DNA from 3 places in the Butyricicoccus pullicaecorum genome. Region 1 is predicted to be linked to each of the others. Evidence: riboswitches for the same ligand, from Rfam matches in the RefSeq annotation. Region 1 holds a riboswitch; each other region holds the start of a gene.
What was found. A riboswitch is a leader RNA that binds a small molecule or an ion and turns the genes downstream of it on or off. The one in region 1 is predicted to bind cobalamin.
Positions count from the first base shown of each region.

Region 2: it holds a riboswitch for cobalamin, as region 1 does, so the genes downstream of both, cbiD (cobalt-precorrin-5B (C(1))-methyltransferase CbiD) here and B5F17_RS14000 (ABC transporter substrate-binding protein) in region 1, are expected to answer to the same signal.
Region 3: it holds a riboswitch for cobalamin, as region 1 does, so the genes downstream of both, B5F17_RS09565 (energy-coupling factor ABC transporter permease) here and B5F17_RS14000 (ABC transporter substrate-binding protein) in region 1, are expected to answer to the same signal.

Region 1 covers NZ_NFKK01000029.1:5,187-12,912, reverse strand. Annotated here, with positions in the region: gene B5F17_RS14005 (translation factor GTPase family protein) at 1-2,443, shown strand, start outside; cobalamin riboswitch at 2,663-2,848, shown strand; gene B5F17_RS14000 (ABC transporter substrate-binding protein) at 2,981-4,045, shown strand; gene B5F17_RS13995 (FecCD family ABC transporter permease) at 4,049-5,119, shown strand; gene B5F17_RS13990 (ABC transporter ATP-binding protein) at 5,119-5,889, shown strand; gene B5F17_RS13985 (hypothetical protein) at 5,978-6,529, shown strand; gene B5F17_RS13980 (Abi family protein) at 7,040-7,726, shown strand, end outside.
Region 2 covers NZ_NFKK01000003.1:81,827-89,552, forward strand. Annotated here, with positions in the region: gene B5F17_RS03555 (TRAP transporter substrate-binding protein) at 1-186, shown strand, start outside; gene B5F17_RS03560 (TRAP transporter small permease) at 202-693, shown strand; gene B5F17_RS03565 (TRAP transporter large permease) at 697-1,998, shown strand; cobalamin riboswitch at 2,346-2,536, shown strand; gene cbiD (cobalt-precorrin-5B (C(1))-methyltransferase CbiD) at 2,732-3,862, shown strand; gene cobI (precorrin-2 C(20)-methyltransferase) at 3,859-4,551, shown strand; gene cobM (precorrin-4 C(11)-methyltransferase) at 4,548-5,303, shown strand; gene B5F17_RS03585 (cobalt-precorrin 5A hydrolase) at 5,441-6,319, shown strand; gene hemA (glutamyl-tRNA reductase) at 6,328-7,509, shown strand; gene cobJ (precorrin-3B C(17)-methyltransferase) at 7,506-7,726, shown strand, end outside.
Region 3 covers NZ_NFKK01000011.1:13,009-20,734, reverse strand. Annotated here, with positions in the region: gene B5F17_RS09590 (PTS sugar transporter subunit IIABC) at 1-765, shown strand, start outside; gene B5F17_RS09585 (Gfo/Idh/MocA family protein) at 900-1,886, opposite strand; gene B5F17_RS09580 (energy-coupling factor ABC transporter ATP-binding protein) at 1,999-2,850, opposite strand; gene cbiQ (cobalt ECF transporter T component CbiQ) at 2,847-3,623, opposite strand; gene B5F17_RS09570 (cobalt ECF transporter S component CbiN) at 3,647-3,958, opposite strand; gene B5F17_RS09565 (energy-coupling factor ABC transporter permease) at 3,951-4,712, opposite strand; cobalamin riboswitch at 4,887-5,068, opposite strand; gene B5F17_RS09560 (cytidylate kinase-like family protein) at 5,207-5,785, opposite strand; gene B5F17_RS09555 (MATE family efflux transporter) at 5,821-7,197, opposite strand; gene B5F17_RS09550 (MarR family winged helix-turn-helix transcriptional regulator) at 7,333-7,716, opposite strand.

The DNA.
Region 1 (7,726 bases):
ATTCTTAGACACCGACGCGATTGAACGCGAGCGCGGCATCACGATTTTTTCCAAGCAGGCCGTCTTCCCGCTCGGAGACGACGTGCAGGTCACCCTGCTGGACACCCCTGGTCACGTAGACTTTTCAGCCGAGATGGAGCGCACCTTGCAGGTGCTCGACTGCGCCATTCTGGTCGTAAGCGGTACCGACGGCGTACAGGGTCACACACTAACGCTGTGGCAGCTGCTCGAGCGACGCGGCATCCCAACCTTCCTGTTCGTCAACAAGATGGACTTACCGGGTGCCGACCGCACCGCGCTGCTTGCCGACCTGCAAACCCAGCTGTCCGACGGCTGCATCGACTTTTCGGACACGCCGGATGCGCTCTACGAGGCGCTTGCGACCACCGACGAGGAACTGCTCGACCGCTATCTTGCAGGCGAGATGCCGACCGACGCACAGATCGCCGGTCTGATTGCCTCCCGCCGTGTTTTCCCCTGCTTCTTTGGCGCGGCGCTGCCGCTCGATGGCGTACAGGAATTTCTGGACGGTCTATCCCGCTTTGCGCGCATCCCCGACTATTCGGACGACTTCGCCGCCCGTGTTTTCAAGATCACCCGCGATGAACAAGGTGCACGCCTGACCCATTTGAAGATCACAGGCGGCAGTCTGACCGTGCGCAGCGCGATCTCGGGCGAGACTCGCGGTGAAAGCTGGCAGGAAAAGGTCAGCCAGATTCGCATTTACTCGGGCACGCGCTTTCAGACCACCGACCGTGCCGACGCGGGCACGGTGTGCGCGGTGACCGGTCTGACCCAGACCTATCCCGGTCAGGCGCTGGGCGCTGACCCGGGCGGTGAAGCCGCTGTGCTCGAACCGGTTCTGACCTATCGCGTGCTGCCGCCGGACGGCTGCGACAGTCACACCTTGCTGCAAAAACTCCGTCTGATTGAGGAAGAAGACCCTCTTTTGCGTGTGCTGTGGAGCGAAGCGCTCGAGGAGATCCACATTCAGCTCATGGGACAGGTGCAGCTCGAGGTACTCACCCGACTGCTGGACGAGCGGTTCGGTCTGGCGGTCACCTTCGATCAGGGCAACATCGTATACAAGGAGACCATCCAAAATGCGGTCATCGGCATCGGTCACTTTGAGCCGCTGCGCCACTATGCCGAGGTGCATCTGCTGATCGAACCTGCCGAGCGCGGCAGCGGTATCACGCTGGACACCCGCTGTCCGGCTGACCAGCTCGACCCGTCCTATCAGAGACTGATTCTGACCCACCTCGCCGAGCGCGAGCATCCGGGTGTGCTGACCGGTGCGCCGCTGACCGACGTGAACATCACCGTGCTGGCCGGACGGTCGCACGTCAAGCACACCGAGGGCGGTGACTTCCGACAGGCGACTTACCGTGCGGTGCGTCAGGGACTGATGCAGGCGGACAGCGTACTGCTCGAGCCGTGGTATGCCTTCACGCTGCGCGTGCCGCAGGGCAATGTCGGCCGGGCAATGACCGACATCCAGCGCATGAGTGGTACCTTTGAATCACCCACCCAGCAGGGCGAGTTCGCCGTGCTGACCGGTGAGATCCCGGTTGCATCAGCACGCGGCTACGCCGCCGAGGTCACCGCATACACCAGCGGACGCGGTCAGCTATCGTGCACGCTGCTCGGTTATCGTCCGTGCCACAATGCCGATGCGGTCATCGAAGCTGCGGGCTACGACCCGGAGCGCGATGTGGACAACCCGACCGGCTCGGTCTTCTGCTCGCACGGTGCGGGCTATCTCGTTCCCTGGAACGAAGTCCCCGCACACGCGCACGTCGATTCCGGTCTGTCACTCACGCCCAAGGACGAACCCCAGCGCACGCCGCAGCGTGCAGCGGTCTGGTCGGGCGGCAGCGGACTGGACGCCGAGCTGGAAGAAATCTTTGTGCGCACCTACGGCCCGATCAAAAACCGTGGACTGGACGCGTTCCGGCAGAGTCTCAAGCGCACCCCGCCGCCGTCGGTCGACAATCTCTCACGCGTCAAACCCGACGACTACCTGCTCGTTGACGGCTACAACATCATCTTTGCTTGGGACGAACTCAAAGCCCTCGCCGACGACGATCTGGATGCCGCCCGCTCGGCGCTCATCCACCTGCTGAGCAACTATCAGGGCGTCAAAAAATGTCACCTCATCCTGGTCTTTGATGCCTACCGCGTCAAGGACAATCCCGGTTCGATCGAGAAGGTACACGGCATCCACGTAGTCTACACCAAGACCGCCGAGACTGCCGACATGTACATCGAGAAAGCGTCCTATGACCTGTCTCGCGCCCATCGTGTCAAGGTCGCGACCTCGGACGGTCTGGAACAGGCTATCATTCTGGGTCACGGCTCCGAGCGCATGACGGCAAACGAGCTGCTCTGGGAAGTTCGCGCCGCCTGCCAGCAGATCGAGGACTTTCTGCGCCATCAGTGACCTTACCCTATGCCAAATGCTTATAGCACACGGTGCTTTTCAGCGAAAATCACATCGGACTTGACCACATTCCGGGCTGCACGCTCGATTTCTCCAATTTTTCGCACACGATGCCGGTCAAAGCGGCTCGGTAAGCTATGGCAAACCGGATGTGTTCCTGCTATTCCGTTCGGTTATACCCCCTCTATTGACATTCGTCCAGCCGCGGACTATCATAAGGCTAACCAATCAGTTCAGTGCCCATCCACATGGGATGGGATAATAGGAAATCGGGTGCAAATCCCGAGCGATCCGGTCACTGTGAAACGGGAGCGTCTCCGTAAAAGCGCCATTGTCCGACGGACGAGAAGGCACGGAAATGCTGTGAACGTAAGCCAGGAAGCCTGCTGAACTGTGCTGGTGGGAACTTCCGCAGAAAGCGTCCCGCCGGCCGGTGCGCCGATCTGTGGTGCCGGTCTGCCTGCTTTTGCCCTGTTCTCACCGAACAGGGCTTTTTTGTGCCCCAAATCGACAAAAATCAAAGGAGATCGATCACCAATGAACCTCGGAAAACGCCTGATGGCCGGCGCACTCGGTCTGTGTCTGGTCTTTTCGCTCACCGCCTGCGGCGGCAGCAACAGCCAGGACACGCAATCCACCACACCTGCTACGTCCGAGACGACGACGCAGTCGTCCGGCTATCCCCTGACCATCACCACCTACAACTACGCACGGCAGCCTGTGGAAGAGACCTTCCAAAAGGCGCCCGAGCGCGTATGGGCACAGGGTCAGGATAACATCGAGATCCTGCTCGCACTCGGTCTTGCTGACAAGATCGTAGGCGCATGCGGCCTGGACGGTGCAGTCCGCGCCGACTTGCAGGATGAATTTGAGACCATCAACTATTATGATACCTTCCCAGGCAAGGAGACCGTGCTCGGTCTTCAGCCCGACTTCATCACCGGCTGGTATAGCACCTTTGACGACAAGCGCATGGGTGATGTTGGCTTCTGGCACGAACGCGGCGTGAACACCTACATGGCGCTCAACAGCGCATGTCGCGGTTCGTCGACCGACGCACCCCAGACGATCGCCGAGGAGATGGAAGACATTATGACGCTGGGCAAGATCTTCGGCGTAGAAGATCGCGCACAGCAGCTTGTGGACGAGATCCAGGACGAACTGGTCAAGATCCAGGACTATGTAAAGGACAAAGAGCCGCCGCGCATCGCCATTCTGGAAGATGAGGGTGACAGCTACCGCGTGTACAGTCACACAACGCTGGGCGGCAACGTCGCGGAGCAGGTGGGTGCCGTGCTTGCCGTCGGTGCAGACGACAACACGGCGAACATCTCGGCCGAAGAACTGATCTCTGTCAATCCGGATGCCATCTTTATGGTCTGGTATGATGGTTATACGGTCGGTGAGACCGATTACGCAGGCGACCATGTTGTCGAACTGCTCACCAAGGACCCCAAGTTTGCCTCGCTCAGCGCAGTGCAGAACGGCAAGGTCTTCCCCATCAACCTGTCGGGCATCTATTGCAGCGGCATGCGCACGTTGGACGGTGTGCTGGACTTCGCGCAGGCACTCTACCCCGACCTGTACCCGGATGCCAAATAAGCCATGAAACAAAACGGAATACTTCGCGGTCGACCGACCTATCTGTTGGTCATCGCGCTTCTGACTGCTGCCGTCCTGCTCTCGCTTGCGGCAGCGGTCACCCTTGGCTCGGTAGACATCTCCATCGGAGAGGTCTACCGCGTCATTTTGTTTAAAACCTTTGGCGTAGGCGACCCGGCGGTCTACGGCACCGGCGCGGTCAGCGACATCGTTTGGTTTGTCCGTCTGCCCCGGCTGGTACTTGCCATCGGCGTGGGCATGTGTCTGTCGCTTGCCGGCGTGGTCATGCAGGCCATCGTGCGCAATCCCCTGGCCGACCCCTACGTGCTCGGCGTGTCCTCGGGCGCGTCGCTCGGCGCTTCCCTCGCCATTCTGACCGGTGTAGGTACCGGTCTGCTCGGCGCAAACGCACCCGGCGTGCTCGCCTTCATCGGTGCGTTTGCCGTGTCGGTCGCCGTGGTCGCACTGGCAAACCTCGGCGGACGCGCCAACGCGGTCAAATTACTGCTCGCCGGTACCGCGCTGTCGTCGGTGTGTGCAGCCTTCTCCAACTTCCTGTTATATCTGTCGGCAAGTGCCAACGCCGCCCAGACGCTCATGCGCTGGACGATGGGCAGTCTAGCCGGTGCCGAATGGCCGACCAACATCCCCATTCTGGTCATCAGCCTGCTCGGACTGCTCTTTTTCTGGAGTCAGTTCCGCACGCTCAACCTCATGCTGCTCGGTGACGACACCGCGCTCACGCTGGGCGTCGATCTGCACCGCAGACGGCTTGCCTATCTGCTCGTCGCCTCGCTTCTGGTCGGCTGCGCGGTCTACACCGCGGGTATCATCGGCTTTGTCGGTCTGGTCATCCCGCACATCGTGCGCATCCTGTTCGGCTCCGACCATAAAAAGATCGTGCCAATCTCGGCGCTGCTCGGTGCCATCTTCCTGTTGTGGGCAGACGTGCTCTGCCGCGTGCTCATTCCGGGTGCCGAGCTGCCCATCGGCGTGCTCACCGCCATGATTGGTGCACCCTGCTTTATCTGGCTCATGGTACGCCGCAAATACGGCTTTGGAGGTGGAGACTGATGGAAATTCGTACCGATGATCTGCACGCCATGCTGGGTGGCACGGAGATTTTACACGGTATCGACTTTACCGCCGGTGACCGCTCGCTGGTCGGCGTGATCGGCCCCAACGGGTCGGGCAAGTCCACGCTGCTCAAGTGCATCTACCGCGTGCTCAAGCCATCCGAGGGTGCGGTTTTTGTGGACGGTCAGCCGCTTTCCGAATACCGTGTCCGCGACTCCGCCAAAAAGATCGCCGTGCTTGCGCAGCACAACTTCTATAACTTCGAGTTTACCGTGCAGGATGTCGTGCTCATGGGACGTGCACCGCACAAACGGGCGCTGGAACGCGACTCGGCAGCCGATTTCAAGATCGTGCATGAGGCGATGGAGCGCGTTGGCGTTGCCTCGCTGCGTGACCGCTTGTTTTCCACCCTGTCCGGCGGTGAGCAGCAGCGCGTCCTGCTCGCCCGCGCACTGGCTCAGCAAACACCCTGTCTGATTCTGGACGAGCCGACCAACCATCTGGACATCAAGTATCAGCTGGAACTGCTCGACCTGGTGCGCAGCCTAGACCGCACAGCCATTGCCGCTATCCACGACCTGAACATCGCTGCTATGTACTGTGACACCATTTTTGTCATGCAGTCCGGCCATATCGTCGCCTCAGGCGCTCCGCGCGACGTACTCACCCGCTCGCTCATCCGGTCGGTGTACGAAGTGGACGCCGACGTGTTCACCGACTCCGACGGTCTGCTGCGCGTGCTGTTTTATCCCCAGTCTCTTGTGTAAAATCGGTCTTCTTGTCGATTGCAGTATGCTTTCGTCCTATCCTGTGATATGATAAAGGAAACTCACATCTCCCACGGAGGCCGTTTTTATGAAACTCGCTTTAATTTTTCCCGGTATCGGCTACCACGCAGACAAACCGCTGATCTATTACAGCACGCGACTGGCACGCAATGCCGGATTTGACATCCGCACCATACAATATGATCCATTCCCCGACGATGCGCTGGGTTCCAGAGAGCGCATGATCGAGTGCGTACGGCAGGCGCTGGACGCTGCCGAAGCGCAGTTTGGCAGCATTGACTTCACCCAGTGCGAAGAACTGCTCTTCATCTCCAAGAGCATCGGCACCGCGGTTGCCTCGCTGTTTGCCGACCGGCACGGCCTGACACCGTTCCACTTTTACTTTACCCCTGTGGATGCATCCCTGCCACGTTTACAGCCGCGCGGCATCGTATTTCACGGTACCGCCGACCCGCTGGCAACCACCGATCTGGTCGCTGAGACCTGCCGGGAAAAGGGACTGCCGCTGCATCTGACCGGACACGGCAATCACTCGCTGGAAACCGGACAAGTGCTCGATGACGTGCGTGAGCTGCGCCATATCCTCGAACTCTGTGAGCATTACCTGAAAACACTGTAAAAAACACCCCGGAACCGATTGGTTTCGGGGTGTACTTTTTTGAGATACAAAAAGAAAAGACCCGGAAAATCCAGGTCTTTTTCTTGGCGGAGAACGAGGGATTTGAACCCTCGCGACGCTTTCGCGCCCTACTCCCTTAGCAGGGGGTGGCAACGCCCATGAAGCTCATGAGAGAAAAATACTGTCAGTGGGAATAAAGTGGGAATACCAACTTCTTCGCTCAAGATTTATTCCAAATTGTGAACAATGAGCTCTCGATACTCCCCACCCAACTTTAGATTATACTTCTACTCACGGAATCAATTGAGATTCCTGACGTTCAGATCTCTAAGCAATCGCTATAACTCAAGAAAAATTTGCAATTAAGTTCACTTTCTTCTAAAATCCGATCTTCTAGATATTGTTGCATATTTCGACAAGAACCTTTATTATCACTATTTTTTTTACTTGTTTTTTCATAAACCACTTCGTATAATAATATATAGTCAATAAATAGCTCTGGAGGATTTTATGGGATATAAAAGTACAGATGCGCTTATGCGGCATTTACGCGAAAGCGGGATCCAGATTTCCGGAAGCAAAGAAAAGCGTCAGTTAATCAACACTGGTTACTTTCATGGATATAAAGGTTACCGTTTTTTTAACCATTCAGGCATCAGGCTACCCTTTACCTCCTATCGAGAAGTCTATGCCACAATTCAATACGATTCCCAGCTAAAGACGCTGTTATACGGAAAAATGATGTTTATCGAAACAGCAATAAAAAGCATTGCATTGGAATGTATCATGTCCGCTTGTAATTCTGAAAATATACAAGTTATGTTTGACAAAGTTGTAAGTAGCTATACCAATGCTCCCGCACATGCTACAGAAAAACAAAAAATCGCCTTGCAGCAGAATAAATTAAATCTCCAGAACACAATTCAGTCAAATCTTGCTCAGGCATATAAAGCCTCAAATCCTCAAATCACGCATTTCTATCACAATGCCAATCATACTAATGTTCCTTTGTGGGCCTTGTTTGAAATCTTAACAATGGGTGATTTTGGATGTTTGTTGTCTCGTTTAACATTTCAAGTCCGAGATGACATCTCACGAAAAATTGGTATCGATACATTAGGGAATAACGACACGAATCGAGAGTTAGTATATAAATACATTTACACACTCAAAGATTTAAGAAACGCGATTGCCCAC
Region 2 (7,726 bases), on a different contig from region 1:
GCGGTAGAGAAAGCAAAGGAACGTGCAGCCAATGAGCAGGGCGTTCAGTTCATTTATCCGGACACCAAACCCTTCCAGGAAGCCTGTGCGCCGATGCACGAGGCAATGCTCGAACAGTATCCTGATCTTGCGCCGATCTACGACGCTATCCAGGCATACAACGAGCAGTATCCGTCTGATTCATAAGGGAGGTGCCGGAAGATGAAAGCTTTAAGAAATGTGATGACAAAACTGCTCAATGCGTTGGCAGGAATCAGCTTTATTGCAATGGTTATTCTGACTTGCTGGCAGGTTTTCACACGCTATATCCTGAAGAGTCCTTCGACTTGGTCGGAAGAGCTGGTATCGTATCTGTTTGCCTGGGCCAGCTTGCTTGGTGCATCCCTGATCACTGGTGAGCGCGGTCACATGAATATTCCGATTATCGTAGAACGTCTGAATGCCGGTGCGCAGAAGGCGCTTGGAATTTTTGGTGAAATCGTCGCCTTTGCCTTCTCGGCTATCATTCTGGTCTACGGTGGTATCCAGATTTCTCAGTTGGCGATGGGACAGATGACTTCGTCGCTTGGCGTTGCGGTTGGTGTTTTCTATGTGGTTATGCCTCTTTGCGGTATACTTAACATGATTTATACCATCCTCAACATTGCAGATATCTGTAATGGTACCACACAAGAGAAGAAGGAGGAGGCGTAAGCTATGGCAATCCAGTCTTTGTTGATTATCGTTGGTGTGCTGGCGGTTCTTCTGGTTGTCGGCGTACCGATCTCCTATTCTATCGGTATTTCCTCGCTGATTGCGATTTTGCAGACTGTTTCGATGGATGTATCGGTCGTAACAGGTGCACAGCGTATCTTCGTTGGCATGAGCAAATTCAGCTTGACGGCAATTCCGTTCTTTATTCTGGCGGGTAACCTAATGAATCAGGGCGGTATTGCAAAGCGACTCGTTAATTTTGTTATGGCGATTCTGGGCAAGCTGCCGGGTGCGCTGCTTGTCACCAACGTCGGCGCAAATGCACTGTTTGGCGCAATTTCCGGTTCGGCCTCTGCAGCTGCGGCAGCAGTTGGCAGCATGGTAGAGCAGGGAGAAGAGGAGCAGGGCTATGATAAGGCTTTGTGTGCAGCAACGAATGGTGCTTCGGCTCCGTCTGGCCTGCTAATTCCGCCCTCCAATGCACTGATTACCTACTCGCTTGCGGCAGGCGGTACATCGGTTGCAGCATTGTTCCTCGCTGGTTATGTACCTGGCATCATCTGGGCACTGGCATGTATGGTGGTTGCCATCGTCATTGCAAAGAAAAAGGGATACAAGGGAACACCGGGTAAGTTTGATTGGAAGAATCTCGGTAAAGCAACACTGGCTGCGCTACCGTCCCTGTCTCTGATCGTTGTTGTTATCGGTGGTATCGTCGGTGGTATTTTCACCGCAACAGAAGGCTCTGCAATCGCTGTCGTGTACGCATTGATTCTTGGTATCTGCTATCGCAATATCACGGTCAAGTCGTTCTGGAAAATCGTTGTTGATAGTGCGAAGATGAGCGGCATGGTCGTATTCCTGATTGGTGTATCCAACATTCTTGGTTGGGTTATGGCGTTCACCCAGATTCCGCAGGCGATTTCCGAAGCACTGCTGGGTCTGACACAGAATTCGATCATTATTTTGCTGATTATGAATGTGATTCTGCTCATCGCAGGTACGTTCATGGATGTTACACCGGCAATCCTGATCTTTACGCCTCTGTTTTTACCTGTTGTAAAGACTTTCGGTATGGACCCTGTGCAGTTTGGTCTGATTTTGGTGTACAACCTCTGCATCGGCAACATTACACCGCCGGTCGGCAATACGCTGTTTGTTGCAATCAAGGTAGGACGCTCCAGTCTATCTAAGGTCATGCCATACATGTTATGGTATTATATTGCAATCCTCATCGGTTTGCTGCTCGTCACCTATGTACCCGTAATTAGTTTGGGACTGCCGCAAATGGCAGGTCTGCTGTAAAAGGAAGAGAGAAGGATGCAAGCAATTTTACGCTTGCATCCTTTTTGTTATATTATTATAGGTGGGAGATATGAAATTGCATCTAATGAGGAAAGCAGCAATTTAAAATATGAATTATACAAAACGTAGGTAATATAAATTAAAACCAAAATAAAAAAACACTAAGAAAGAATAGTAAATTACCTTTACATCTATATTTCGCCCCTTTTGAATCACTCGAAATAGAACGATTTCTGACCGCAATTTTTTGGACAATTTTATCAATTTTTAGGACAAATATTCTAGAGCCTTGTTGTATGATTGACAAGAGAAGAGGAACGCGATACAATGGAATAAATCAAATGGGACGATCAGTCCACCAAAGAGGTGCCTGCCTTTGGACAGGGTAAAAGGGAATTGGGTGAAAATCCCAAACGGGCCCGCCGCTGTAATGGAAGAGCCGCATGCAAATATATGGTCACTGGTAAGCACACACCGGGAAGGCCGCATGTGACGTTGATTCCAGAGTCAGAAAACCTGCCTTTTTGGTCAATATACACGCAACGACGAGGAACGGATGCTGTGATGATAGGGGAATATACGGTCTGCCAAAGGTCCCAGATCGTTTTCTGAATTCAAATCGCAGCCACCTTTGATCTGTCATTGGATGGTATGCGATTTTTTTGTGCGTTTTTTCAGACTCTGCGCACATCATAATACCAATCATCTTGTTGCGCAGGGAAGGAGGAAGCAAATGTCAAATCTGGTTTACAAAAATCAGACCACTCTCAGACGAGGTTATACGACCGGTTCCTGTGCTGCTGCAGCTGCACAAGCTGCAACGCTCTTGCTCCTTACCGGACAACTGCCCGAAGTGATCGAGCTGCATACGCCAAAAGGAATTGATCTTTTCCTTCATCCCGAGCAGGCCAGCTTCGACGGCACGGTCGCACGCTGCGGTATTCGCAAAGATAGCGGCGATGATCCCGATGTAACAAATGGCATCTGTATTTATGCAGCTGTTCAAAAACAAGAGCAAGAAATCGTAATTCTCGGCGGCGACGGTGTTGGTGTTGTCACACGACCCGGACTTTCTGTCGCAGTTGGCCAACCGGCCATCAATCCCGGCCCGCGGGCACAGATTACCGCAGCAGTTACCACTGCGGTGCAGCAGGCTGAATATACGGGTGGATTGCAAATCACAATTTCAGCCGAAAACGGCGACCAAATTGCCAAACAGACCTACAATGAACACTTAGGTATTGTAGGCGGGATTTCAATTTTGGGAACCAGCGGTATTGTGGAACCGATGAGTGAAACTGCACTTATGGATACGACGCATTTGGAACTTGACAGTCTGTATGCTGCCGGGGCACGAAAAGTTTTAATCTGTCCCGGAAATTACGGTGCAGATTTTGCACGTGATCAGCTCGGACTTGACTTAGAGCAAGCCGTCAAGTGCTCCAATTTTATTGGTGACGCACTGGATTATGCTGCCTGGAAAGGCTTCCAGCAGATTTTTCTAGTCGGGCATGCTGGAAAGCTGGTCAAAATTGCAGCAGGCGTGATGAATACACATTCATCGGTTGCCGATGGCAGACAGGAAATTTTCACCGCGCACGCTGCACTTTGCGGTGCACCGCACGATACCCTGCAAGCCCTCATGCAATCGGTCACAATTGACGCATGCTTAGAAGTATTAGATAAGGTTAATCTACGCGACCCCGTTTTGGAGCGAATCGGTAAGGCAGTCGACGAACGACTGCATTACCGTTTACGCGGAAAAGCTGAGATCGGATATTTAATGTTTACCAATCAAAGCGGTGTTTTAGCACAGTCGAAAAATGCTGTAAAACTTTGTGAAGAATTCAGAGGTCTATTATGAATCAAGGAAAATTATATGGAATCGGCGTTGGACCTGGAGATCCCGAGCTTTTGACCTGTAAGGCTGTCCGCCTCATCAAGGAATGCGATGTCATCGCAGTTCCTAAGGGCGGCAGCGGAGAACAGACTGCATTGCAGATCGCCGCGGCTTTCATTCAGGACAAGCCAATCCTGCACTGCGATATGCCCATGACACGCGATCAGGCTGTGCTCAATGCCTGCCATGATCAAGCAGCCGATGATATCTGTGCGCTTTTAAATGAAGGAAAAAATGTTGCCTTTTTGACATTGGGTGACCCCGCAGTTTATTCGACCTACTGGTATGTACATCGACGTGTGCAAGCGCGTGGATATACGGTTGAAATCGTTCCCGGCGTACCGTCTTTCTGTGCTGCAGCTGCACGCCTTGGGCAGGCTCTGTGTGAAGGCAGCCAGATGCTGCACATCATCCCGGCATCGCATTCTTCTACCAAGGAAGGTCTTGCACTGTCCGGCAACAAAATTCTGATGAAGGCGGGAAAATCCATTCTTGAAGTGCGCGATCTGTTAGAGGCTGATGGCAAGCTTGACAGCGCCGCATTGGTAGAACGATGCAGCATGGAAGGCGAGCGCGTTGTACGGGATTTACGGGAACTGGACGATCCCACAGGTTACTTTTCGGTCATCTTAGTACGGGAGGAACAGAAATGATTTATTTTGTCGGTGCAGGATCGGGTGCACCCGATTTGATTACCATTCGCGGCGCCAATCTCTTACAAAAAGCGGATGTTGTTGTCTATGCCGGATCCCTGGTAAATCCTGCACTTTTAGAGTATTGCAAAGCAGACTGCCAGATTTATAACAGCGCAACCATGACACTCGAGGAAGTCATGGATGTTATGATCCCGGCGGCACAGGCAGGACAGCTTGTCGTCCGTCTGCACACAGGTGACCCTTGCGTCTATGGCGCACATCGTGAGCAGATGGATATCCTGGATGCACATGAGATCGCGTATGAAGTCGTTCCCGGTGTATCGTCCTTCTGCGGTGCAGCCGCGGCACTCAAAGCCGAGTATACGCTGCCTGATGTCAGCCAGACAGTGATTCTGACCCGTATGGAAGGCCGCACGCCAGTACCGGAGAAAGAAAAGATCGAACTGCTTGCAGCGCACGGTGCTACCATGGTCATTTTCCTGTCTGCCGGTCAGATGGAACAGCTCTCTGAGCGCCTGATTGCCGGTGGCTATGCACCGGATACACCGGTTGGCATTGTGTATAAGGCGACCTGGCCTGACGAGAAGGTCGTACGGACGACAATTGCACAGATGGCACAGGCTGCAAAGGAACATAATATTACGAAAACAGCGTTAATTACTGTTGGCAACTTTTTAGGCTCGAATTATGAGCGATCTAAGCTGTACGATCCAACCTTTACGACCGAATTTCGTGAGGCCAAACAGTGATTCGTGCAAAAATTATCTCTTTTACGGCGCGCGGTGCACAAACCAGCAGTCGGATTGCACAAGCGCTGTATCCGGCTCATGCAGAACAGTACGCACGTGGAACCGATCGATCGATTAAACAGACCAACCTGTCCCGTATGGTACAGCAGGCGATGGTTGACTGCGATTTGATTGTTTTTGTCGGTGCTTGCGGCATTGCTGTTCGTTCCTGTGCACCTTACTTACAGGGAAAACAATATGACCCCGCTGTACTTGTCGTCGATGAGAACGCAAAATTTGTGATTTCACTGTTATCCGGTCATATTGGCGGTGCAAATGCACTGACAGAACAGCTTGCGCAAGCGCTTGGCGCACAGGCAGTGATTACCACGGCGACCGATGGTCGTCGCGCATTCGCTGTCGATACCTGGGCACAGCAAAACGATTGTACCGTGCATGAGGTGCCACGAATCAAGCATATTTCCGGTGCAATCTTAGCGGGTGATCCCGTCGGACTGCATAGTGACTTTCCTTTAGAAGGAGAGCTTCCCAAAGAAATTCGGGTAAATGAACCCGCAACCTGTGGAATCGTCTTATCCGTCCGCACGCAGCTGCAGCCTTTTGCTCACACATTGCATGTAATTCCGCGTGTGGTGCATTTGGGAATTGGATGTCGGCGCGGGACTTCCGCAGAACAGATTGAAGCATTCATTGCAGAGATTTTAGACGAGGAACACATCCCATTTTCAGCCATTCGCCGTGTGGCATCCATTGATTTAAAACAGGATGAATTGGGATTATGCATGTTCTGCAAGCAGCACAATCTCCCGTTTGTCACCTATTCCGCACACGCATTAGCGCAAGCACCGGGCTCGTTTACAACTTCCAATTTTGTGCAAAAAACGGTCGGTGTAGACAATGTGTGTGAGCGTTCCGCAGTTCTTTCCAGCTGCGGCGGAACGATTTTGAGAAAGAAAACCGCTCGAGACGGCATGACTGCCGCCTTGGCGATTGAGGATTGGAGGGCACATTTTTGAATATTTGTATGACTGGAATTGACTTCCAGCGCGCAAATCTTTCAGCTCGTGAACCTGTATCGTTTGTGCAGGGACAGGTCGAAACCTTACTGCCCAAGATTCGAGCTTTTGACGGTGTATTGGGCTGTGCTCTTCTGGCAACCTGCAACCGAACCGAACTGTATCTGCACACCGAACATCCCGACATTGATCCTTTATTCGTTTTATGTAAAACTGCAGGCATTCCTTATGATGCTTACACAGAAATCTCCACCGTGAGAACCGATCAGGACGCCGTCGCACACCTGATGGAAGTCGCTTCCGGAATGCAGTCACAGATTTTCGGTGACGATCAGATTTTATCTCAGGTGCGCAATGCAATCACACTCTCTCGTCGGTTAGGCTGTGCGGACAGTGTTCTGGATACGCTGTTTCGCCACGCAGTGACCGGTGGAAAGCGCGTCAAAACCGAGACACATCTGATCGGTGTTCCGACTTCCGCTGCACATCGTGGTGTAGAAAAAGCGCGAGACGCCTTGCACGGATTAAACGGAAAGCGCGCTGTCGTGATTGGAAACGGTGAAATGGGTCGCCTGACTGCTACGCTCCTGTATCAGGCAGGATGCGAAGTGACCATCACGCTGCGTACCTACCGGCATGGCGAAACCATCGTTCCGGCCGGATGTAAAACCCATCCCTACGATGATCGATTTTCTATCATCGACGGTGCCGATCTTGTGGTGAGTGCGACGACCAGCCCGCACTTTACACTCACTCACGAGCAAGTACATGCTATGCAAACACCGCCGAAACTGATCGTTGATCTGGCGATGCCGCGTGATATTGACGATGGAATCGCTCAGTTGACGACCGTCTATAATCTCGACGATCTGGGACAGCTTGCTGATGAAAACGCAGGCGAGCGCGAAGCGGCAAAGCAAATCCTGGAAGAGGAAGAAACTGAGTTCTACGCTTGGTATGAATATCGAAAGGCGTTGCCGCTGATCGCAGAGATCAAAGACACTGCGGTTGCGCGAGTGAAGTATGATCATGCGTTCTCCGGACTCTATGCAGACGGTGATCTGGACGGTTTGACCGAACTTGCAGTACACAAAACCATTGACATGCTGCTCGGCGGCATGAAAGAAATATTGACTGCGGCACAGGTGCAGTCGTGTCTGTCCAAGATGCAGAAAGGAAACGGAAAATGAAACTATATGTAATTGGCATCGGCCCGGGTGGCGAAGAGCAGATGACGCTGCGGGCAGTCCGCGCACTCGAGCAGTGCGACTGCGTCGCAGGTTATGGCCTATATCTGGATCTGATTGATTCTCTCATTCAGGGAAAGGAACGCATTCAGACCGGAATGACCCGTGAAGTTGATCGCTGCACGGCAGCAAGAGATGCTGCTCTGGCAGGCCACACGGT
Region 3 (7,726 bases), on a different contig from region 1:
CAGAACGGCGGCGACGATGAACTGTCCCGTCAGATCATGCTGGGTTTGGGCGGCAAGGCTAACATCTCGGACGTTGACTGCTGCATCACCCGCCTGCGCTGCACCGTACACGACGCAGCCAAGGTCGATCAGCAGATGCTCAAGGATACCGGCGCATCGGGTGTCATCTGCAAGGGCACCGGCGTGCAGGTTGTCTACGGCCCGCGCGTATCGGTCATCAAGTCCGACCTCGAGGCTTATCTGGCATCGCCCGCAAGCAACCTCGCAGAGTCCGCTCCGGCAGCACCGGCGGCAGAGACCGCACAGACCGGCGCTGCAACCATCGTTGCATCCCCGCTGGCCGGCAACGTCATTCCGCTCGAGCAGATCGGAGACGGCGTATTCTCCGAGAAGATGGTCGGCGAGGGCTTCGCAGTGGAGCCGACCGACAATAAGGTCTACGCACCGGCAGACTGCACGGTCAGCACGGTATTCGGCACCAAGCATGCGGTCGGTTTGGTACTGGACGGCGGTGTTGAGCTGCTCATCCACATGGGCATCGACACCGTACAGCTGGGCGGCGCACCGTTTGAAATCGCCATCAAGGACGGCGACAAGCTCAAGAAGGGCGACCTGATCGGCTCGTTTGACGCACAGGCGATCATCGATGCAGGTTACCGCACGGTCACTCCGGTCATCGTCACCAATTCCGACTCTTACCAGTCCTTTGATCTTCTTAAGACCGGTGCGGTTGAGGCTGGTGAGGCAGTTCTGGAAGTCAAGTAACGCCCAAATCATAAGATTTCCCCAATCTTCATTTTTAGGGCCAGGGATGCACGCTGTGTGTCCCTGGCTCCTTGTCATTGTTGGGCAAAATAAAAGAGGACAGGCCTTTTTGGTCTGTCCTCTCTGTTTTTGGGTTAAAACGCGTCACAGGGGAAGCGGACTCCGGCGCACCGGCGTGCATCCTCGAGAATCTGTGCGGCTTCCAGACTGTACTCCATGAGCGTGTCGTGGTATGCCCAGTCCTGTTCGTTTAAGATGCGGGCGAAAGCCTGGAATTCGGGTACCATGCGGTAGGGCGGGTTGTCCTCCACGTGTACCTCGCGCTGTCCATCGTGGTAGTCGATCGTGTACCCGGTCATGCAGCTGACCGGCCCTTCGATGGACAGCACACCGCGCTCACCCTCGATGACCGAGGTTTGACGGGAAGCACAGTCCTTGGCGCCGACGCACACGGCCTGGAAGGTCGGATAGCGACACAGCGCAATGCCGCTTGTGTCAATGCCGCGGGCGATGTTGGCTGCGTACTGTACTGCGGCAGGCTTGCCGAACAGACCGACCAGCGCGTGAATGTTGTAGACGTTGATGTCCATGAGCGCACCGCCCGACTGTGCCGGGTCGAAGGCAGGCTGGACAATGCCTTGCAGGAAGGCATCATAGCGGGAAGAGTATTGACTGTAATTGAGGCTGACAATCTTGATGGGGCCGAGCTTGGCAAGGTCGCGCCGCATGGCCTGATAGGCGGGCAGGTGATAGAGGGTCATGGCCTCGAGCAGCATGACGCGGTTCTGTTTGGCCACGTCGATCAGCGTGCGCAGCTCGTCCACGTTGGAGGTCATGGGCTTTTCACAGATGACGTGTTTGCCGTGCTCGAGTGCCCGCCCCGCAAAAGAGAAGTGCAGATGATTGGGCAGGGCGACATAGATCACGTCGACCTCGCTTTGCAGCATCTCGTCGTAGTCGGTCACACACCGGCCAATGTGGTACTGCGCGGCCAGCCGCTCGGCGCGTTCCACGCTGCGCGGTGTGCTCAGAATGGACACGGCCTCAAAGTCCAGTTCGGCCAGATGGGGCAGAAATTCCTGTACAATTTTCCCGGTTCCCAGAATACCCAGGCGTAACATGATACATCACATCCAATTCTTGGTGTATAGCAAAAGTATAGCACATCGCCCGGCGTTTGTCAGGACGAAAAAAAGCCGCACGGCGGGTATGCCATGCGGCTGTGAAACACGGTTATCTGTGCATCGCGTCTGTTAAGTAATTTTCCAGCGTGTCCAGATCGCGCGGACAGGGCAGGTCAGGGGCTAACACACCCTTTTTGCACAGACGCTCGAACAGGGAGAGCACGGTGGGCGGGTGCAGATTGGTCTTGTGCAGCGCGTCGTGATCGGAGAATACCACGTCGGGCACACCGTGCAGCAGTACCTTGCCCTCGTGGAACAGGATGACCTCGTCCGCCCAAGCGTACGCGTAATCGACATCGTGGGTGGCCATGATGACCGTGATGCCGGCTTCGGTCATCTGCGCGACGATGCGGTTCACCATCTGGGTGTGCTTGGGATCGAGGGCGGCAGAGGGTTCGTCCAGAATGATGATCTCGGGATGCATGACCAGAATGTCCGCGATGGAGACCAGTTTTTTCTGTCCGCCGCTCAGCGCGTGGGTAGGTTTGTCGCGGAACGGCGTGATTTCCAGCGCACCGATGACCGCCTCGACCTCATCTCTGGCCTGCGGCTCGGATACCCCGAGGTTTAAGATGCCGAACGAGATTTCTTGGTAGACGCTGGCCGAAAAGAGCTGGTTGTCGGGGTCCTGAAAGACGATGCCGACCTTGCTGCGCAGCGCGAGCAGGCTTTTTTTATCGTAGGCGACCGGCTGGCCGTGGAAGTACAGCGTGCCGCGCTGGGGTTTGCAGATGCCGGTGCAGCACAGGGAAAAAGTAGACTTTCCGCTGCCGTTTGCGCCCATCAGGGCGATCTTCTGCCCACGGCAGATGTCGACGGACAGACCGGACAGCGCATAGGATGCGCCGTCGTCATAGGAAAAGAAGAGATCCTGTGCTTTTAAGATGACGTCAGTGTTCATATCAAATATTTACTCCAGATGGCCAGTGCGATGAGTGCGCTGTCAAACAGCACGATGGCCAGAATGACCGATTTTTTGGGCGGATGGGTTTGGGACAGCACGCGGATGGTGTCGTCATAACAGCGGGCTTCCATGGCGGTGTACAGCCGGTTGGAGCGGGTGACCGCGCGCAGCATGAGTGCCGAACCGAGCAGTCCGAAGGACTTCAGAGCGGTTTTGTAGTCCCGATTGCCCAGACGGCAGTGCTGAGAAGTCGTGATGGCCGAGGCCGTGTCCAAGAGCACGAAGATGAAGCGGTAGATGAGCAGCATGAGCTCGATGAGCAGCTTGGGACAGTGCAGACGGCGCAGGACTTCCAGAATGTCGGTGATGGGCGTGGTGAAGGACAGGAAATACAGACAGGACACCGCGGAGAGCGCGGTCAAAATCAGCTGCATGGCATAGAGCAGGGAGGACATGCTGGTGGTCAGATACCACCCGCCGAGCGGGATGGCAAAGAGATCCATGGGCGTGCGGCTGATATGAAAGAGGATGGCGGCGGTGCTCAGAAAGAGAAATGCCAGCGGGATGGTCAGAAATTTGAGGTAACGCAAAACAGGGACTCCTCCCTTTGCGACGGTCAGAGTCCCTGTAACGGCTAAGACGATTCCCGCCACTGCAATGGAACGACTCACCACGCAGATCAGCAGGGTGAGCACTGCAAAGGCGAATTTTTCTCCGGCATTCTCATATCTAAGCTTCGATTGATAACAAAGCTTATCTATGACGATCATGCGAATTTCCTTTCATAGGAGGGTTATTTTTGCTGTTTCATCCATTTTTTGCGCTCGACCAGACGACCCATCACGAAGGCAATCACGCCCACGCCGATGCCGGTCTGGATGCAGAAAAACAGGCTTTCGACCTCACCGGGCAGCTCGCGGCCGATGGCAGCTTCCAGAATGGGGGTTGCCCAGGGCTCGTAGGAGGAGTTGACCTGTTCGACAACCTGACTGCCTGCGTCGTCCGAGCCGCCGAACTCCGCGTCCTTGAGAACGAAGAGTGGAACCAGTGCGATCAGACAGATGGCCAGAATGATGGCGATGACACTCTTTTTCATATCACTCAGCCTCCCGTAAATATCCGATGGCGCGCAGTTCGGGCGCGGCGTACGATTCCAGACCCATGACGATCAGCACGGTGACCAGACCTTCGATGATGGCGAGGGGAAGCTGGGTCGGTGCAAAGACCAGCAGGAACTTGCCGAATGCGCCGAGGATGGTGGTGTCGGCGTGGTGCGCGAGCGCCAGCTGACCGGCGGTGATGCAGTAGGTGAACAGATCACCGAGGGCTGCGGCTAAAAAGACGCTGACCTTTTTGCTGACGTTGCACTTTTTGCACAGGGTGTACACGCCGAACGATACGAACGGGCCTGCAATGGCCATCGAGAAGGTGTTCGCGCCCAGCGTCGTCAGACCGCCGTGTGCGAGCAGCAGCGCCTGAAAGAGCAGGACGATCAAACCGAGGATGGAGACCGCGGTGGGGCCGAAGAGAATGGCGCCCAGACCGGTGCCGGTCATGTGCGAGCAGCTGCCCGAGACCGAGGGAATCTTCAGCGAAGAAATGACAAAGATGAATGCGCCGGACATGGCCAGCAGCGTGATGAGGTTTCTGCGCTCGCGCAGGGTTTTCTGAATGGACAGCAAACCGGCGATCAGGAAGGGGACACATAAGATGCCCCAGCCGATACAGTAAGCGGCGGGCAGATAGCCTTCCATGATGTGCATGGCCTGGCCGATCGGTGCGATGCCGACCGCGAGGGCAAGCGCAGCGGAAAGCGCAATCGCGCGTTTTTCTGTGCGGGTAAAGTGGGATTTGCTCATTTTTTTCTGTTCGCTCCTTTCTGGCTTGGACACGTACCGCGTACGGTACAAAAAAACCTGTCAGATCACTGACAGGCCATCAGGAGAACAAGAGGTTTCATTCGCGCAAGCGTGGTAGAATTGAGCGCTTGTGAGCCAACCTGTTCTTACACATGGCCATCGTTCGTAACCTGTGTAAATCGCATATACAAGGCAGGTCTTCTGACTTGGGCGTCACAGATGCATTTCGCCTTCCCAGTTTCCCAGTGACATGATAAAATGCAGCTCTTCCCTTACAGCGGCGGGACCGTGTGAGATTTTCACTCAGCTTTCCTATTCTCCTGCACATGCAGGCACCATTGTATATTCAATTCTACTTCAAAGTATATCCTGCCGGTCAGGGCTTGTCAATAAGTTGGCAAGGGATTGGGAGAGATAAAGTTGAGCGGAGAAAAAAGGGTTTATATAGACAAACCCCGTCCGGAAAAAGACCCGGACGGGGCAGGAGGAAAAAGTCAATATAGACTTGCGATGATGTCTACGCAGCGATCGATGCCGAGCGTGCCGCTGTTGAGCGTAATGTCGTAGTTTTGCGCGTGTCCCCACTTCATATCGGTATAGAACCGATGGTAGGCCGCACGACGCTTATCCTTGTCGCGCAGACGCTGTTCGGGTGAGGATTCGCGCTCGCCGTACACCTTGACGATGCGTTCAGCGCGGAATTTCATGTCGGCATGGATAAAGACTTTGAGACAGTCGGCGGTGTCGCGCAGGATGTAGTCGGCACAGCGGCCAACGATGACGCAGGGTTCTTTCTCGGCAAGATCGGTGATGATCTTGTACTGGATTTTCCACAGATAATCCTCGTTGGTGGGGCCGAAAGCGCGATTCCAGAGCGCGGAGGACAGACGACCGCCGGGCGCGTACTCACCGGCATCCTTGATGTAGTTTTCGTTGAAGCCGCTTTGGGCGGCAATCTGTCCAATGAGCTCGTTGTCGTAGCAGGGAATCCCCAGTTTTTCCGCGGTTTTTTTGCCGATTGTTCGGCCACCGCTGCCAAATTCACGGCTGATGGTGATGACTCGGTTTTTCATATCAAACACACTCCTTTTCCGGTTGCTTGCAGCAATCAAGCGGCCATTTTTTTGAGTTTTTTCATTTCATAGACGATCATAGCCAGTGCGAGGATGAAGGCCAGAGCATCGGCAGTCGGACCGGCCCAGAGCACACCGACAACACCCATCGCCTTGGGCAGCAGCAGGGCAACCGGGACGAGGAACACGATCTGTCGGGACAGCGTGACGACGGCCGACTTGATGGGCTTGCCGATTGCCTGCAAGTAGATGGCGGCGACGGTCTGGAAGCCGTTGAGCGGGCAGAGCATGAGGAAGATGCGGAAGCACTTGACCGCAAATTCGTTGTACAGACCTTCCTCAGAGCCGAAGATCGAGACCACGCTCATCGGTGCGAACTGGAAGATAAAGAAGGCGATGATGGCGATAATCTCGGCGGCAGCAATGGCGACTTCAAAGGCACGCTTGACGCGGTGGAAGTTTTTGCAGCCGTAGTTGAAGCCGATGACCGGCTGCGCACCGATTGCGATGCCGACCAGAATGGACAGCATGATCTGGTTGACCTTCATGACGATGCCCATGGCGGTCAGCGGAATCTCGGAGCCGTAAACCGAAGCCGCACCGTAGACGGCGAGCAGGTTGTTGAAGAGCGCCATCACGATGGTAATTGCAATCTGGGTGATGAAGCTGCTGACACCTAAGCTAAGGACACTTAGACAGACGCGCTTGTGCAGACGCAGCGCCGAGCGGTCGAAGTGGAAGGTCTTGAAGCGGGGGAGATAGAAGATAGAGACGAGAAAGGAGATAATCTGGCCCAGAATGGTCGCGATGGCCGCGCCGCGCACACCCATATCAAAGATAAAGATGAAGATGGGGTCAAAGACGGTGTTGATGATGGCACCGAGCAGCATGGAGACCATGGCGAATTTGGGACTGCCGTCCGCACGAATCATGGCGTTGAGCGCGGTTGAGATCATGGTGAAGGGCAGGCCGATGGCGATGACATAGCCGTACTCCAGCGCGGCCGGGCGCAGGACGTCGGTTGCACCGAACAGGGTCAGGATGGGGTTCATAAAGACGATGGTGATGACCAGCATGGCGATACCGGCAATGGTAATCATGACGGCTGCATTTCCCACACCCTTTTTGACGCTGTCCAGATCACCTTCGCCTAGTTTTAGGCTCAGATAAGCAGCACCGCCGTCACCGATGAGCACGGCAAGCGCGAGGGCAATGATGGTGATGGGGAAGACGACGTTTGTCGCACCGTTGCCCAGATATCCGACACCCCAGCCAATAAAAATCTGGTCGACGATGTTGTAGAGTGCGTTTACCACCAGCGAAATGACACAGGGGATGGCGAATTTGACGATCAGCCGACCCACCGGTTCGGTTGCAAACGCACTTTTGTCCTGATGCGAAGCGTGTTCCATTTGTAAAGACTCTCCTTTTCGTATGATTGCATATTAAGTAACTGGTTACGTATTTGTTCAAAAAAATCAGACTGCGAGCCCATGGAAAGCGCTTGGCCCACAGTCTGGGGTCAAAATATCGATAATCGGGTAATTTTACGAGGATTCCAGGTCGATATTGTTCAGAATCATGCCGATGGTCTGCATCAGCATCTCTTTCTGCTCCTCGGTGAAATTTGCACACAGCTCGGACAGGACCTCGGCATCGTGCGCGAGAATGACCTCGTGGATACCGGCCGATTGGTCGGTACAGGTGATTTTTTTGTATCGGCGGTCCTTGCTGCTGGGGACACAGCGGATAAATCCCTTGCTCTCCAATCGCTGCAGCAGTTTGGTCATGGCCGGGTGGGTCACGTGCTCAATGCGTTCCAGATCGATCTGGTGGATTTCGGTTTGTCCCGCGGCTTCCAGACGGCTGATCGAGCCCAATACGCGAAGCTGCACCGATGTCAAACCCATCGAGGAGGCTTTTTCATCCATTTTTTTGCGG